Regions from separate parts of the Pseudodesulfovibrio aespoeensis Aspo-2 genome, predicted to be linked through region 1. Evidence: predicted binding sites of a transcription regulator. Region 1 holds the regulator's gene; each other region holds the start of a gene.
What was found. The regulator sigma-54, encoded in region 1, starts transcription at its own class of promoters, with help from an activator protein. The targets are predictions, from matches to a motif close to CTGGCACGGNNNNTGCTT.
Positions count from the first base shown of each region.

Region 2: a site for sigma-54 is predicted at 1,968-1,985, ahead of fliD (flagellar filament capping protein FliD). Genes of this name have one in related genera too.
Region 3: a site for sigma-54 is predicted at 1,587-1,604, ahead of DAES_RS01770 (flagellar hook protein FlgE). Genes of this name have one in related genera too.
Region 4: a site for sigma-54 is predicted at 1,949-1,966, ahead of DAES_RS14640 (TadE/TadG family type IV pilus assembly protein). Genes of this name have one in related genera too.

Region 1 is NC_014844.1:1,654,947-1,658,493, reverse strand. It holds gene rapZ (RNase adapter RapZ) at 1-222, opposite strand, end outside; gene DAES_RS07435 (PTS sugar transporter subunit IIA) at 243-692, opposite strand; gene hpf (ribosome hibernation-promoting factor, HPF/YfiA family) at 695-1,234, opposite strand; gene rpoN (RNA polymerase factor sigma-54) at 1,270-2,676, opposite strand; gene lptB (LPS export ABC transporter ATP-binding protein) at 2,920-3,547, opposite strand, start outside.
Region 2 is NC_014844.1:2,411,596-2,415,142, forward strand. It holds gene DAES_RS11075 (CgeB family protein) at 1-575, shown strand, start outside; gene DAES_RS11080 (flagellin N-terminal helical domain-containing protein) at 990-1,874, shown strand; gene fliD (flagellar filament capping protein FliD) at 2,039-3,547, shown strand, end outside.
Region 3 is NC_014844.1:394,876-398,422, forward strand. It holds gene DAES_RS01765 (methyl-accepting chemotaxis protein) at 1-1,462, opposite strand, end outside; gene DAES_RS01770 (flagellar hook protein FlgE) at 1,702-3,309, shown strand; gene DAES_RS01775 (tetratricopeptide repeat protein) at 3,478-3,547, shown strand, end outside.
Region 4 is NC_014844.1:3,152,755-3,156,301, forward strand. It holds gene DAES_RS14635 (sigma-54-dependent transcriptional regulator) at 344-1,768, opposite strand; gene DAES_RS14640 (TadE/TadG family type IV pilus assembly protein) at 2,036-2,422, shown strand; gene DAES_RS14645 (VWA domain-containing protein) at 2,328-3,547, shown strand, end outside.

The sequences.
Region 1 (3,547 bases):
CCCTTCCAGAAATTCCGGCTGACGCATGTCCATGCCCAGCGCCAGCCCGCGGTACTTGGAATCCTGCTTGAGGATCAGATCGGCGATCTTCGGAGACATGCCCGACGGCAGACCGTCGATGCAGAAGAAGCCGAGATCCTCGAAGACCTTGAGCGCCGTGCTTTTGCCAGAGCCGGAAATGCCGGTCACGACGACCATGGGAAAGGTGTTGGCTGGCGTCACTGACATGGCTCCTGCACAGGCTAGACCTCTTCGAGGAGCTTCCAGAGCGCCTCGTTGCTTTCGGCCTCCATGAACTCGCGCCGGAAGGCCTCGTCCTTGAGCACCCGGGAGACCTGGGCCAGGATGCGCAGATGCATGCCTGCCACCTGCTCAGGGGCGAGCACAAGAAAGAAGATGGCGCACGGCTTGTGGTCCAGGGCCGCGAAATCGACCCCTGAGACGCTCCTGCCGACCACCACAATGACCTGCTCCAGGTCTTCGAGCTTGCCGTGGGGGATGGCGATGCCGTCACCGATGCCCGTGGTGCCGAGGTTTTCACGATCAAGAAGGACACGGACCGCGAGGTCCGTGTCCATCTCTGGATATTTCACGCCCACCGGGGCGAGGAGTTCTTCAAGCACCTCCGGCTTTGTGGCGGAGGCGAGGTCATAAAGGACGAGGTCCTTGTCCAGGTAATCACCGAGTTTCATGCTTAGTTTCCAGGATCGATCAGACCGAAGTCGCCGTTCTTGCGCTTGTAGATTACGTTCACTCCCTCGGTCTCGGCGTTGAGAAACACGAGGAACTCGTTGTCAAGGGTCTCCAACTGGAGGGCCGCCTCGTCAACGGACATGGGCTTTGGTTCATAAGTGTCGGTGCCGACTATGGTCGGCCCGGACTCTCCGGGAATGCTCCCGTAGGACAGGAAGTTCATCTGGACCTTGTTGCCGCGCGCCTGCTTGGTCCTGTCCTTGATCTTTTCGCGCATCCGTCGCATCTGGGCTTCCAGCTTGTCGAGCACCATGTCGATGGTCGAGTACATGTCTTCGGAGTCTTCATAGGCGGAAATATGGATGCCGTCGGCATTCAGGATGATATCCGCCTTGTGGCGGAACTTGTCGACCAGCAGGTTGACCTGGAGGTCGGCCTCCGCGTCGGAAACATACTTGCCCACCTTTTCAAAACGCTTTTGCGCATAGCCCTTGAGATGATCGGACGGCTCAAAGTTCTTGAAAGTGAAGCTTATGTTCATACATTCCTCCTGGTTGAACGTGCTGAAAGCCTGCCTTAGAAATACTGCTTTCTCTTGGAAGACGACGCTATGCCCATGGCGGAGCGGTATTTGGCCACTGTGCGGCGGGCGATGTTCACTTCGAGCCTCTCCTGAAGTATCTCGCCTATCCGCTCGTCGCTCAAGGGTTTTTTATGGTCTTCCGCGGCGATCATCTGCTTGATGAGCGCCTTGACACTCTCGGAGCCTACCTGGGAGCCGTCATTGAGATCCAGCGCGCTGTTGAAGAAAAACTTCAACTCGAAGATGCCGTGCGGTGTGGACACGTACTTGCTGGTCGTGATGCGGCTGACGGTGGACTCGTGCATCTCGATGTCTTCTGCCACCTCCTTGAGGATGAGCGGTTTGAGTCTTGTCACGCCTTCCTCAAAGAAATCACGCTGAAAGCGGACAATACTCTCAACTACTTTGTACAAGGTTCTCTGCCTCTGGTACAGGCTTTTCATCAGCCAGGCGGCAGATCGCATCTTTTCCTGGAAATACTCTTTTTCCTTGTTCTTGGCCCCCTGCATGGTCTCCAGGTAGAAAGAGTTCATCTGGAGCCGGGGCAGCCCGTCCTCGTTGAGGATGATGACAAAATCCTCGCCGTACTTGTAGACGAAAACATCCGGGCTGACATAATGGGGTTCGGCGCTGGCGTAGTGGGAGCCGGGCATGGGGTCGAGCGTCTGGAGCTGTTCGATGTACTCCTTGAGCTCGTCCATGGAAATCTTGAACTTGCGCGCCAGGGGCTTGAAACGGTTCTTCTCCAGGTCTTCCAGGTGATCGCGGACCAGGGAGACCAGGATCGGATCGTCGTAGCCAAGCACCTCCATCTGCACCAGCAGACACTCCTGCGGGGTGCGCGCCCCAACACCCACCGGGTCGAGCCGCTGCAACCGCCGGATAACCGACTCCACCTCCTCGGGCGTGGCGGTGACCATGCTCATGATCTCTTCAATGGTCGCCTGGAGATACCCGTTGTGGTCGAGGTTGCCGACCACCACATCGCCAATGGCGACCTCGCGCTCGGTGAAGTTGGAGAGCCGCATCTGCCAGTTGAGATGCCCCTCCAGGGTCGGCTTCGAGGCCAGACGCGCCTCAAAGGAAAGCCCCTCCTCAGGAATCTCGGAGTCGCGGGCCGTGGATTGTTTGGATGTGCTGGAGAACTCGCCGAGATAGTTTTCCCAGTCCGCAGTGCGGACAAGCTCCTCCTCGGCCTGGGATTCAGTCAACTTCTCAGGTTCGCGAATCTCGGTCTCGACTTCGGTCTCATCGAGAAACGGATTCTCCATGAGTTCCTGCTGGACCGTCTCCAAAAGCTCCAGTCGCGAGAGTTGCAACAGCTTGATGGCCTGCTGCAACTGCGGGGTCATGACCAGCTGCTGGGAGAGCTTGAGTTGCTGCCTGAGTTCCAATCCCATATTCTAAGCCTCTCGGACCAGAGTCATCGCGACTGCGTTCCGGGGGTTCGTTTCACTTTATTTCACCATCACATGCGATTCTTGGTTCAGACACTGCCACACATCACAAAAGGACGCAACACAATACTTATAACCCACTGTCGCGTCTCGATTAATACCAGAGAATACGCCACATGAAAAAAGTGTACCAATGATTCACCCTGGTGTAAATCGCCAAGAGCGGAAGGATGGGGAAAAAGGGGATCAGAGGCGGAAATCCTCGCCAAGATAGATTTGGCGGGCGCGGCTGTCCTGCACTATCTCCTCCGGGCTGCCCTCTAGAATGACCGACCCTTCGTACACGAGATAGGCACGGTCGCAGATGTTCAATGTTTCACGCACGTTGTGATCGGAGATAAGGATGCCGATGTCCATGCTTTTCAGGACCGAGATGATCTCCTGAATGTCGATGACGGCAATGGGATCGATACCGGCGAAGGGTTCGTCGAGCAGGATGAACTTGGGGTCCATGATCAGGGCGCGGGCGATCTCGAGCCTGCGCCGCTCGCCGCCGGAGAGAAACATGGCCGCCTGATCGGCCAGCTTGGTGATGGTGAACATCTCCATCAGCTCGTTGGCCCGTCGGTGTTGGGCCGCAGGGGTCATGGCCGTCTGCTCCAGGATGATCTGGAGGTTCTGGCGCACCGTGAGTTTCTTGAAGATGGAGCTTTCCTGCGGCAGATAGCTCACGCCCATGCGGGCGCGCTCGTGCAGGGGCTTGTCGGTCAGGGGCACGCCGCCCAGCGACACATGCCCGGTGTTGGGCTTGACGATGCCCACGAGCATGTAGAACGTGGTGGTCTTGCCCGCCCCGTTGGGGCCGAGCAGGCCG
Region 2 (3,547 bases), 760 kb from region 1:
TTCTCGCGGCCCGGCACCCGGACTGGCGCGCGGCCCTCGACAGGCTGCCCACCCCGGAGCGCAGGCTGGCCCTGGAATCGCTCCTGACCTGGGAGGCCACACGTCAGTACCGGCTCGCCTGCGTCCGGGCCACCCTCGGCTTTGCCCCGCTCATCGTGGGCGACCAGGGCTGGAGCGAACAACTGGGCACGGACGCGGGCTGGCGTCACCTGCCCGGCCTCGGTTATTATGACGACCTGCCGCGCTTCTATCCCCTGTCCGCCGTCAGCCTCAACTGCACCAGCCGCCAGATGAAAGGGGCGGTCAACCAGCGGATCTTCGATGTCCCTGCCTGCGGCGGATTCGTGCTCACGGACCACCGGGAACAGATGGAAGATCTCTTCGACCTTGAAACCGAGGCCGCGGTCTACCGCAACCCGGAAGAAATTCCACACCTGCTGGCCGCGCTTCTGGCCGATCCGGCCCGCCGCAGCAAGATATCCATGGCCGCCCGCAAGCGCATCCTGGCCGAGCACACCTACGAGATGCGCCTGCGCCGCCTGCTCGCGGTCATGCGCGACACCTTCGCCTCCTAGTGTGGCGACCGCACAATGCGCAAAGCCGCATTGTGCTGTGGACCGCTCCGCCCAAAAACGTGGTTTTAGCTTGCTCACGCCGCCTATGGCAACAGAGCCGGACATTCGTCCGGCTCTTGTGTCGCACCTTTTGGTAGGGATCAAATTTGAGGGCGCTACACGCCCCCCCGGCTTCCGCTTTCACTCCCCCTGCCAGCCAGCGGCGCGGCTGTCTGCGCGCCCGCTTTCGAGACGCATTTCCAGCCACAAGCCTTCACGCAACCTTTGGAATAAAAAAAAACATTCACACAACCTAAAGTTTTCGCATGACCGGACGATCAGTAGGGCAACACAAGAGAGATTTGCCCGGCAATCCCCGCCGCCGGAAAAACAGATCTCAGGCAAGGAAGCCGAAACACTTTCAAGGAGGAAACTATGTCCCTTATCATCAACAACAACCTGATGGCGATGAACGCCGCCCGCAACCTCGGCACCTCTTACGGCGCCCTGGAACTGTCCACCAGGCGTCTGTCCTCTGGTCTGCGCATCACCCAGGCTGCGGACGACGCCGCCGGTCTGGCCGTCCGCGAGCTCATGCGCGCCGACATCAGCTCCCTGCAGCAGGGCATCCGCAACGCCAACGACGCCATCTCCCTCATCCAGACGGCTGACGGCGCCCTGGGCGTCATCGATGAAAAGCTGATCCGCATGAAGGAACTGGCCATGCAGGCATCCACGGGTACCTACAACTCCGACCAGCGCCTGATCATCGACTCCGAGTATCAGGCCATGGCCTCGGAAATCACCCGTATCGCCAACTCCACGGACTTCAACGGCATCTACCTGCTCAACGGCAACCTCTCCGGCACCCACGACGGATCGACCCTGGCTGTCACCGGTCAGTTGAAGGTCCACTTCGGTACCGGCAACGACTGCTCGGAAGACTACTACTACATCCAGATCAACAGCTCCACGGCCTCGGCCCTGGGTGTCGGCCTGGGTGCAGGCACCGGCGCAGGCGCGTCCATCTCGACCCAGGCGCTGGCCCAGCAGGCTCTTGACGTGCTGAACACCGCCATCATCTCCAAGGACAAGATCCGCGCCAGCCTCGGTGCCCTGCAGAACAGGCTGGAGAACACCGTGACCGTTCTGGAGATTCAGTCCGAGAACGTTGCGGCTGCGGAATCCCGCATCTCCGACGTGGACGTGGCCAAGGAAATGACCCAGTTCGTTCGCAACCAGATCATGACCCAGGCCTCCGTCTCCATGCTGGCCCAGGCCAACTCCCTGCCGCGGATGGCCCTGTCCCTCATCGGCTAGGCGTAACCCAGGTCGCAGACACTGCGCACACAGGCCGGGCCCTCCCTCAGGGGGCTCGGCCCTTTGATTTCAACAAGTTGGCACAATAGCTCTCTGGCACCGGGCTTGCATTCACCACGGCAACCCAGTGCAACCAGGAAAAAACTTCCGACAGGGACAACGCCATGGCAGACGGAACATACACTTCCGGCTCGATCAACTTCACCGGCCTTGGAAGCGGCACCGACTTCAACAAGCTCATCGATGGCCTGATCGATGTGGAACGCACCCGCATCACGAGGCTGGAGACGTGGAAATCGTCGTGGAAATCCAAGAACGACCAGTTCGCCAGCCTGAACACGCAGATGCTTTCCCTCAAGACGACCCTTGAGGATTTCGACACCATCAACGAGTTCCTGAAGAAAACGGTCACCAGCTCCGACACGGCCCGGCTCACCGCCAGCGCCGAAAGCACCGCGATGGAAGCCAACACCTCCATTGAGATCGGCCAGCTCGCCGCCAACGACGTGCACATCACGGCGTCGGGCACCAGCTCGCTCAAGACCGCCATCACCAGCTCCAACACGTCCTTCACCTTTTCCTACGCGGGCAAAAGCTACACCATCAACGACATCCCGGCGGGCACGACCCTGGAAGGATTCGTCAACCTCGTCAACAACCACCCCGACTCGCGCAATCTCATCCGCGCCTCCACGGTATACGACGGCTCGGTCTACCACCTCCAGTTGAGCGGCATGGGCCAGGGCAGCAAGAACCAGCTGGTCATCTCGGACGACGGAGGCCTCATCTTCGGCGGGTCGGACTTTCTGCAGAGCCAGGAGGCAGTCAACGCCCAGATCCGCGTCAACGGGTTCCCGTCTGCGGGCGGCGGCTGGATCGAGCGCTCGTCCAACACCATCAACGACGTGCTCGAAGGGGTCACCCTCAACCTCCGCGAAGCGGAGGTCGGCAAGACAATAAAGCTGACCACGGCCACCGACGCCTCCGGCATCAAGGACACCGTCAAAAAGTTCGTCGATGCGGTCAACACCGTCCGCGCCCAGATCATCAAGATCACCAGCGTGGAAGAGGATGACTCGGGAAAAGCCACGGGGTCCCTCCTCACGGGCAACTACGGCGTTGACATGATCGCCCAGAAAATCAAAAATATCACGGCAGAAATGGGTCTCGGATTCACGCCGTGGGATGCCGACACCATGACCGGCGACCGGCTCTCGGCCCTGTCCCAGCTTGGCATCATGACCGATGCCGAGCAGGGCTCGCCGACCTACGGCCTGCTCAAGATCGATGAGGAAGTCTTTGACAAGGCCATGAAGGAGAACGACCCCGAGGACATCGCCAAACTGTTCTCGGCCAAGAACTTCGGCGAAAGCCAATCCACGGATTTCACCTTCTCCTCGCTCATCGAAGGGACCACCAAGCCCGGCGCGTACGACGTGAAGATCGTCAGCGACGGCAGCAAGATCATCAGCGCCACCATCAACGGCGAGGAGGCGTCCATCGACGGATGGGAGATCACGGGCAAGACGGGCGATGCGCTCGGTATGGCCATCCGCCTGGACAACATTTCGGCGGGTACCCACAACGGGACCGTCACCGTCAAAACGGGCAAGGTCGGCGAAATGATCGACGAGCTCAAGCAACTGACCAAGCCCTACAACAAGTACACCTAC
Region 3 (3,547 bases), 1.3 Mb from region 1:
TGCGCACCTCGGCGGCGACTACGGCGAAACCCTTGCCGTGTTCGCCTGCGCGGGCCGCCTCGATGGCCGCGTTGAGCGCCAGCAGGTTGGTCTGGCGCGCGATATCCTCGATGATGGTGATCTTGTCGGCGATCTCGGTCATGGCGCTGACGGCCTGGGCCACGGCTTCGCCGCCTTCCTGCGCCCCATCGGCGGCCTGGCTGGCCAGGGTCTCGGTCTCGCGGGCGTTCTCCGCGTTCTGGCCGATGCTCGCCGTCATCTCCTCCATGGCCGAGGAGAGTTTGTCCACGGCCTGGGCCTGGTTGTTGGCGCCGATGGAGAGATCCTGCGCCGTGGCGCTCAGCTCCTCGCCGCCAGCCGAGACCTGCTCGGCAGCCGCGTGCACGTCGCCCACGATGCTCTGGAGCTGGGCGGCCATGCGCTCGAAGGCCTCCTTGAGCAGCAGCATCTCGCCGCTGAAGCTGCCCTCGAACCGGACATCCAGATTGCCTTCGCTGATGGACCCGGCCTGGGCCGCGATCACGGTCAGGGGGCGGGTGATCAGTCTGCGGGAGATGAAGAAGAGGACGAGCACGGCCAGCACCAGGCCCGCCGCGCCGGTGAGCAGCAGCCGGGTCTGCAACTGGCTGGCGTCGGCCATGAGGTCGCTCTGGTCGGCGGCCAGGGCCACGATCCAGCCGGTTTCAGGCACCTGGCTGAAGGCCATGAACTTGGTCAGTCCCTGCCACTGGTATTCGATGAAGCCGCTCTTGCGGGCCATCATGGTCTGGATGAAGTCGCGGTCGCTCAGATCCTGGAAGATGAGATCCTTGTTGGGGTGGGCCAGGATGCGGCCTTCGGGATCGAGGATGAAACAGTAGCCCTCGGAACCCACCTTGACCGGATCAATGTACTCGGCGGTGAAGGCCGAGGCCATGACCGACATGCCCACATAGCCCACGGTCCGGCCCTGGTCGCGGATCTGCACGGCGATGGCCACGCGCGGCTGCTTGCTCACCGGGGAGAGGACGATGTTGGAGATGTAGGAGGGCTTGCCCTGCTTGATGATGGTGGTGAAGTATTCCTGGGTGACATAGGACTTGCCCCGCCCGCCGGGGTTGGTGGTGACCACGGAGATGCCCTGGGCGTCGTGGACAAAGAGCGATTCTAGAGACGGGTCCGCCTCCCTGGCCTTGGTCAGCCACGCGGTGGCTGCCTCAAAGTCGCCGCCAAGGGCCGCCTCGATGACCGACTGGTTCTCGGCGGCCAGGGTCAGGTAGCGCAGCCGGTCGTTGAGCCAGCCGCTCAGGGTCGAGGCCACAGTCCTGCTGTTTTGCGAGAGGATTTTGTCGGATATGGACAGGGTCAGGCTTTTGGTGCTCAGGTTCACGTCGGTGACGACAGAGCCGAGCAGCACGAGAATGACCACCGAGATGACAAGGATCAGTCGCTGCCCGACTCCGAGGTTGTGTATTGCGCGCATAAAGGTCTCCTGCCTGATGTTACAGTTTCCCCAACCCTATGACAAAAATGTTGCACGAGGCAATTATAAAAAGAAAACCCGGCAATTGCCGAAGCCGATGCCCCTGGCAGGGCCGGGTTTGCCCCTGGCATGCTCCTTGCTCAAGCCACGGCGGAGAAGCAATGGGGAATTATCTGCCGGGGATCGGGTCTCCCGGCTTTTCCCGACCGGATCCGGGCCTTCCCGGATTGGAGGAAAGCATGAGTTTCAGCAGTCTGTACGTGGGTGCCACGGGCGTTGTTGCCCATGGCGAACGGATGCAGGTCGTTGCCAACAACCTTGCCAACGTCAGCACTATAGGTTTCAAGAAGGCGGACGCCCTGTTTGGCGATCTGATGAGCAGTCAGCTCGGATACGGCGGCGGGCAGTTCGAATCGGGCAGCAGCTACGCCAGCCAGATGGGCCAGGGCGTAAGCATGTCCGCCATCCGCACCGTGTTTGCCGAGGGGGGGCTGGAGAACACGACCACCACCACCGACCTTGCCATCACGGGCAACGGGTTTTTCGGCGTCCGCGACACGACCGCAGGCGGGACCATGGGCGCGAGCCACTACACCAGGGCCGGATCGTTCCGTTTCAACAACGACGCCTATCTGGTCGATCCCCATGATTTCAGGCTCCAGGGCTATGCCGTGGACCGCGAGACCGGCGTTGTGGCGACCCAGGTGTCGGATGTCCAGCTTCCCTACGAGGACGTGGTCATCGATGGCCAGCCTGTCCGTCTCGTGCGCTCGCAGCCCCGGGCGACCACGGACGTGGAGATGGTCACCAACCTCGACGCCGTGGCCACGGAGCAGTATAGCAGCGCCACCAATCCGTTCTTCGCCATGCTCGAAGCGTACAACGGCAGCTCGGGATCAAAGCCCTTTGGCGAGAACCTGCCTGCCTATTCCTCGGCCCTGACCATCTATGACGCGGACGGCAACGAGCACGAGATGACGGTCTATTTCGACCCGGTCAACGCCTCGTCCCTGTCAAACGCGGCGCCCGGCTACAGCTATTGGGAATACCTGGTGGCCCTGCCCGGCTCGTCCGACGGTTCGGGCGCCTACGGTACCTCGGCGGCGGGGCTGGCTGGAATGGGCGTCCTGACCTTCAACGGCTCGGGCCAGTTGGTGGGCCAGTCCGCCTATTCCCTGACCGGCGGGGCCGACGGCAAGAACCTGAGCAACTGGGCGCCCGCCACCTTCAACCTCGATGGCGAGCCCCAGGTCTCCTTTACCTTTGGCAGCAACGGGGCGGCCATCGGAACCGAGCAGTTGGTGAGCTATGATTTCGGCCTGACTTCCACCACGTCCACATGGCTCTCCGGCGCGGCCACCGCCGCAGGGGTCGGCCTGAATGTGGGCAACCTGGTGCAGATGGCCAACGAGGCGCGCGATGCCCGCATCACCACCAGCTACGACCAGAGTTCGTTCACCGCCTACCAGATCCAGGACGGCTTCACCTGGGGCTATCTGCTCAACACCAGCGTGGACGGCGACGGGTTCCTGAGCGGCTATTTCTCCAACGGACAGACCGAGGAGTTCTATCAGGTCGCCAACTACCGCTTTGCCAGCGAGTGGGGGCTGCGCCGCGACGGGGGCAACAACTTCGTGGCCACCGATGCCTCTGGCGCGGCCATGGATGGCAAGGCCTTGGTCGGGGGGCGCGGCTCTTTCGTGCAGAACACCCTGGAGATGAGCAACGTGGACATGGCCGAGGAATTCGCCAGCATGATCATCACCCAGCGCGGGTATCAGGCCAACACCAAGGTCATCACCACCTCGGATTCGCTGCTCAACACCCTGATCAGCGTCAAGCGGTAAGACCCGATTGAATGGTTTCAGGCACGGGCCGCCGCCGGAATCCTCCGGAGGCGGCCCGCGGCGTTTTCGGCCAGTGATTCGGCCAGTGGTTCACCCATGGGTTAGCAGGCCCCTTCCTTGAATTCCCCACCCAAACCGGATAGGGACAAGGCAACCAAGGAGTAAGCCGTGACCCGGAAAGCCGCGCAGCCGTCATCCCAGGATATTCTGGCCTCGATCAGGGAGGTCGAACGCGAGG
Region 4 (3,547 bases), 1.5 Mb from region 1:
CACGCCCCGACAATAGCAACCGCTGTGCCACCGCCGCAGACCGATGAAAAAACACACATCAACATGCTGTAATTTTTACAATAAAAATTTCTCAGCGCACGAATTGCCCTCCTCGCGACCCTTTCGGCCCCAGGCACGAATCCACGATCAGTGGACTGCTCCGGGCTGCCGAAGCCGGGCTGCTTCCCTGAAAACTCCAAATGATTCGGGAGAATACGCAAATACACGAAAAATGGATGGCGCACCCAGGAGTCGGAGAGGGGTGCGTTTGCGGGCGCAAAGGCACGCGAAAAAGGGGCTGCGCCGAAGCCCAGCCCCTTGCGGAGACATCTGTGTCCTGTCGCTATCCCTTGAAGGCGGTCGGATCCATGCCGTGCTTCTGGAGCTTGTTCCAGAGGTTCTTGGCCGAGATGCCCAGGCTGGCGGCAGCATCGGTCTGCACGCCCCTGGCCCGGCGCAGGGCGTCCTCGATGCGCGCCCGCTCGAAGCGGACCAGGGCCTGCCGGAGCGGCAGCCCGTCCGCCTCGGCTGCGGCCTGGGCAATCGTTGCGCCGGGCGCGGCTTGCGGCGGGCACGGGTCGCAGGTTCCGGCGGGCCGCTTGTTGGAGAACGCCTGATCCACGTCGCCGGGGGTAATGACTGTCGAGGTGCAGAAGATGGCCGCCCGCTCCACCGCATTGGCGAACTGGCGGACATTGCCCGGCCAGTCGTAGTTGAAGAATATCTCCATGGCCTGCTGGGAGATGGCGCAGATGTCCGTGCCCAGCCGCCGGTTGGCCCGGTCCAGGAAGAACTCGGCCAGGAGCGGCAGGTCGTCCTTGCGCTGGCGCAGCGGCGGCAGGAGCAGAGTGGCCACGTTGAGCCGGTAGTAGAGATCGCTGCGGAACGCGCCGCTCTCCACGCGCCTTTCCAGCTCCTGGTTGGTGGCCGCGATGATGCGCACGTCATAGGTCACGGGTTTGGCCCCGCCCAACCGCTCGGCCTGCTTCTGCTCCACGGCGCGCAGCAGCTTGGGCTGGAGATTGAGCGGCATGTCGCCGATCTCGTCCAGCAGGATGGTGCCGGACTTGGCCTGCTCGAACTTGCCCGCCTTGGCAGCGGCGGCCCCGGTAAAGGCCCCCTTCTCGTGGCCGAACAGTTCGCTCTCGATGAGATTTTCCGGGATGGCCGCGCAGTTGATCTTGACGAACGGCCCCCTGGCCCGTGCGCTCAGGGTGTGGATGGTGTCCGAGACCAGCTCCTTGCCGGTGCCGGTCTCGCCCAGGATCAGGACATCGGCGTTGAGCCCGGCCACCCTGGCGATGCGCTCCTTGAGGGCGCGCATGGGCGCGGACTGGCCGATGATGGCGTTGAGCGGGCTCTCCTTGCCGCGTTGCTTGAGCTCGGCCAGCTCCTGCTGGAGCCGCCGCTTCTCCAGCGCGCGGCGCACCACCACCTCCATCTCCACCAGGGAAAAGGGCTTGGTGAAGTAGTCGTAGGCCCCGCGCTGCATGGCCTGCACCCCGGAATCCTTGGACGCGTAGCCGGTCATGACGATGACATCCACGCCCGGCGCGGCCTGGGCCAGATGCGCCAGGGCGTCCAGGCCCGACATGCCCGGCAGCTTGATGTCGTGCAGGATCAGGTCCGGCCCCATAACCCCTGCCTTGCGGATGCCCTCCTCGGCGGTGGACGCGGTGTCCACCGCATACCCCTTCTCGATCAGGGCCTCCACCAGCATCCCCTGAAACGCGCGGTCGTCGTCAACGACCAGTATCCGCTCGGCCATGGTTCCTCCCCTCTTCCCCTCTGTCTTGCCGACACGATACACGGTCATGGCAGGGAAATCCATGAAAAATGGATATCCATGTTTGAACACCGGGCCCGCGCCGGACCCGGCTGAGGGACGATCTTTCAAATATCAATGAATAACAGCGATATGCAATGAAACGTTGCCCGGCACCCCATGATGGCACACCCATTGCTATGACAAGGGCGTTCGGCCCGCTGTCAGGGCCGTTGCACGGAGCCTGTCCTTTGTTAAGGAGATATGCACATGAGGAAGCGGGACGATTCACGCCGGGGACTGGCCGCAGTCGAATTCGCGCTGATGCTGCCGTTCATGGCCCTCTTGCTCTTCACCCTCGTGGAAGGTGCCGGGGCCATGCACGCCTATTCGAGCGTGGTCCAGGCGAGCCGCGAGGGCGCGCGCATGGCGCTCATGGACGGCACGGCCTCGGACATCGAGGCCCTGGTCCAGGCCGTCACTCAGGGACTCAAGAGCGAGGCCGTGACCACCTCCGTCACCGCCGACTCCGCCTCCAACACTGTCACCGTCGAGGTTTCCTATGCCTACCACCCGTTCATCCAGAACGCCCTCGAGCTGCTCACCAGTCAGGCGTCCCTCGAACTCGTCGCCCAGACCACAATGCCCCTGCCCTAGGTCCGAGAGCGGCGCGGCCAGCACCTTCATCGCCCTGCTGCTGCCGGTGCTGCTGGCCGTGGCCGGGCTGGCCGTGGACATGGGCAACATGTACGTCACCCACACCCGGCTCCAGGCCGCGGTGGACGCGGGCGCCCTGGCCGGCAGCCTGGAGCTGCCCTATGACCCGGACCTGAGCAAGGGCATCGTCCAGCAGGCCGTGAGCGACATGATCCACACCAACATGCCCGATGCCGTGGTCGAGAGCGTCTCCCCCGGCACCGAGGTGCGCAGCGTGGTGGTCACGGCCAAGGCCAAGGTCAACCTGCTGGTCATGGGCTTCCTCAACCTGGCCGACCAGTGGGTCGAGGCCGGGGCCGCAGCCGGGTTCAACAAGCTTGAGATCGTCTTTGTCATCGACAACTCCGGCTCCATGAAGGGCACGCCCATCAACCTGGTCAAGGAGGCGTCCATCGGCCTGACCGACCTGCTCATCCCGGACGGGCAGCAGCCGGACACCAAGGTCGGGCTGGTGGCCTTTCGCGGCAAGGTGCGCCTGGGCGGCGACGTGGACGGGCTCGAAGCGGGCTGCCGCAACGCCGACGGCTCGGTCAACACCGGCATCCACGAGGATTTCATGAGCATGTACTGGGCGCTCTCGTCCTACTACAGAAACCAGATCGACCTCGACACCTGCTCCAGCATCCCGGAATCCAGGCCCCTGAGCCAGGACAAGGGCGACATCGTCGAAGGCATCAACTCCCAGACCGCGCTGGGCAGCGCGTCGGGCACGGTCATCTCCGAGGGCATCAAGTGGGCGCGCCACATGCTCACGCCAGAGGCCCCCTACACCCAGGCGGGCGACAAGAAGGACTTCCGCAAGATCATGATCGTGCTGACCGACGGCGACACCGAGGACGGCGAATGCGGCGGCTCCTACCGGGCCTCGTTCAGGCCCAACAACTACTGGACCAACGCCTATTACGGCATGGGCGTGGACACTGCCCACTGCCAGGACGGCGGCGTGCTCAACCAGGACATGCTGGCCGAGGCACAACTGGCCAAGGACGAGGGCATCGAGATCTTCGCCATCCGCTTCGGCGTGTCCGACAACACCGACATCTCCCTCATGAAGCAGATCGCGTC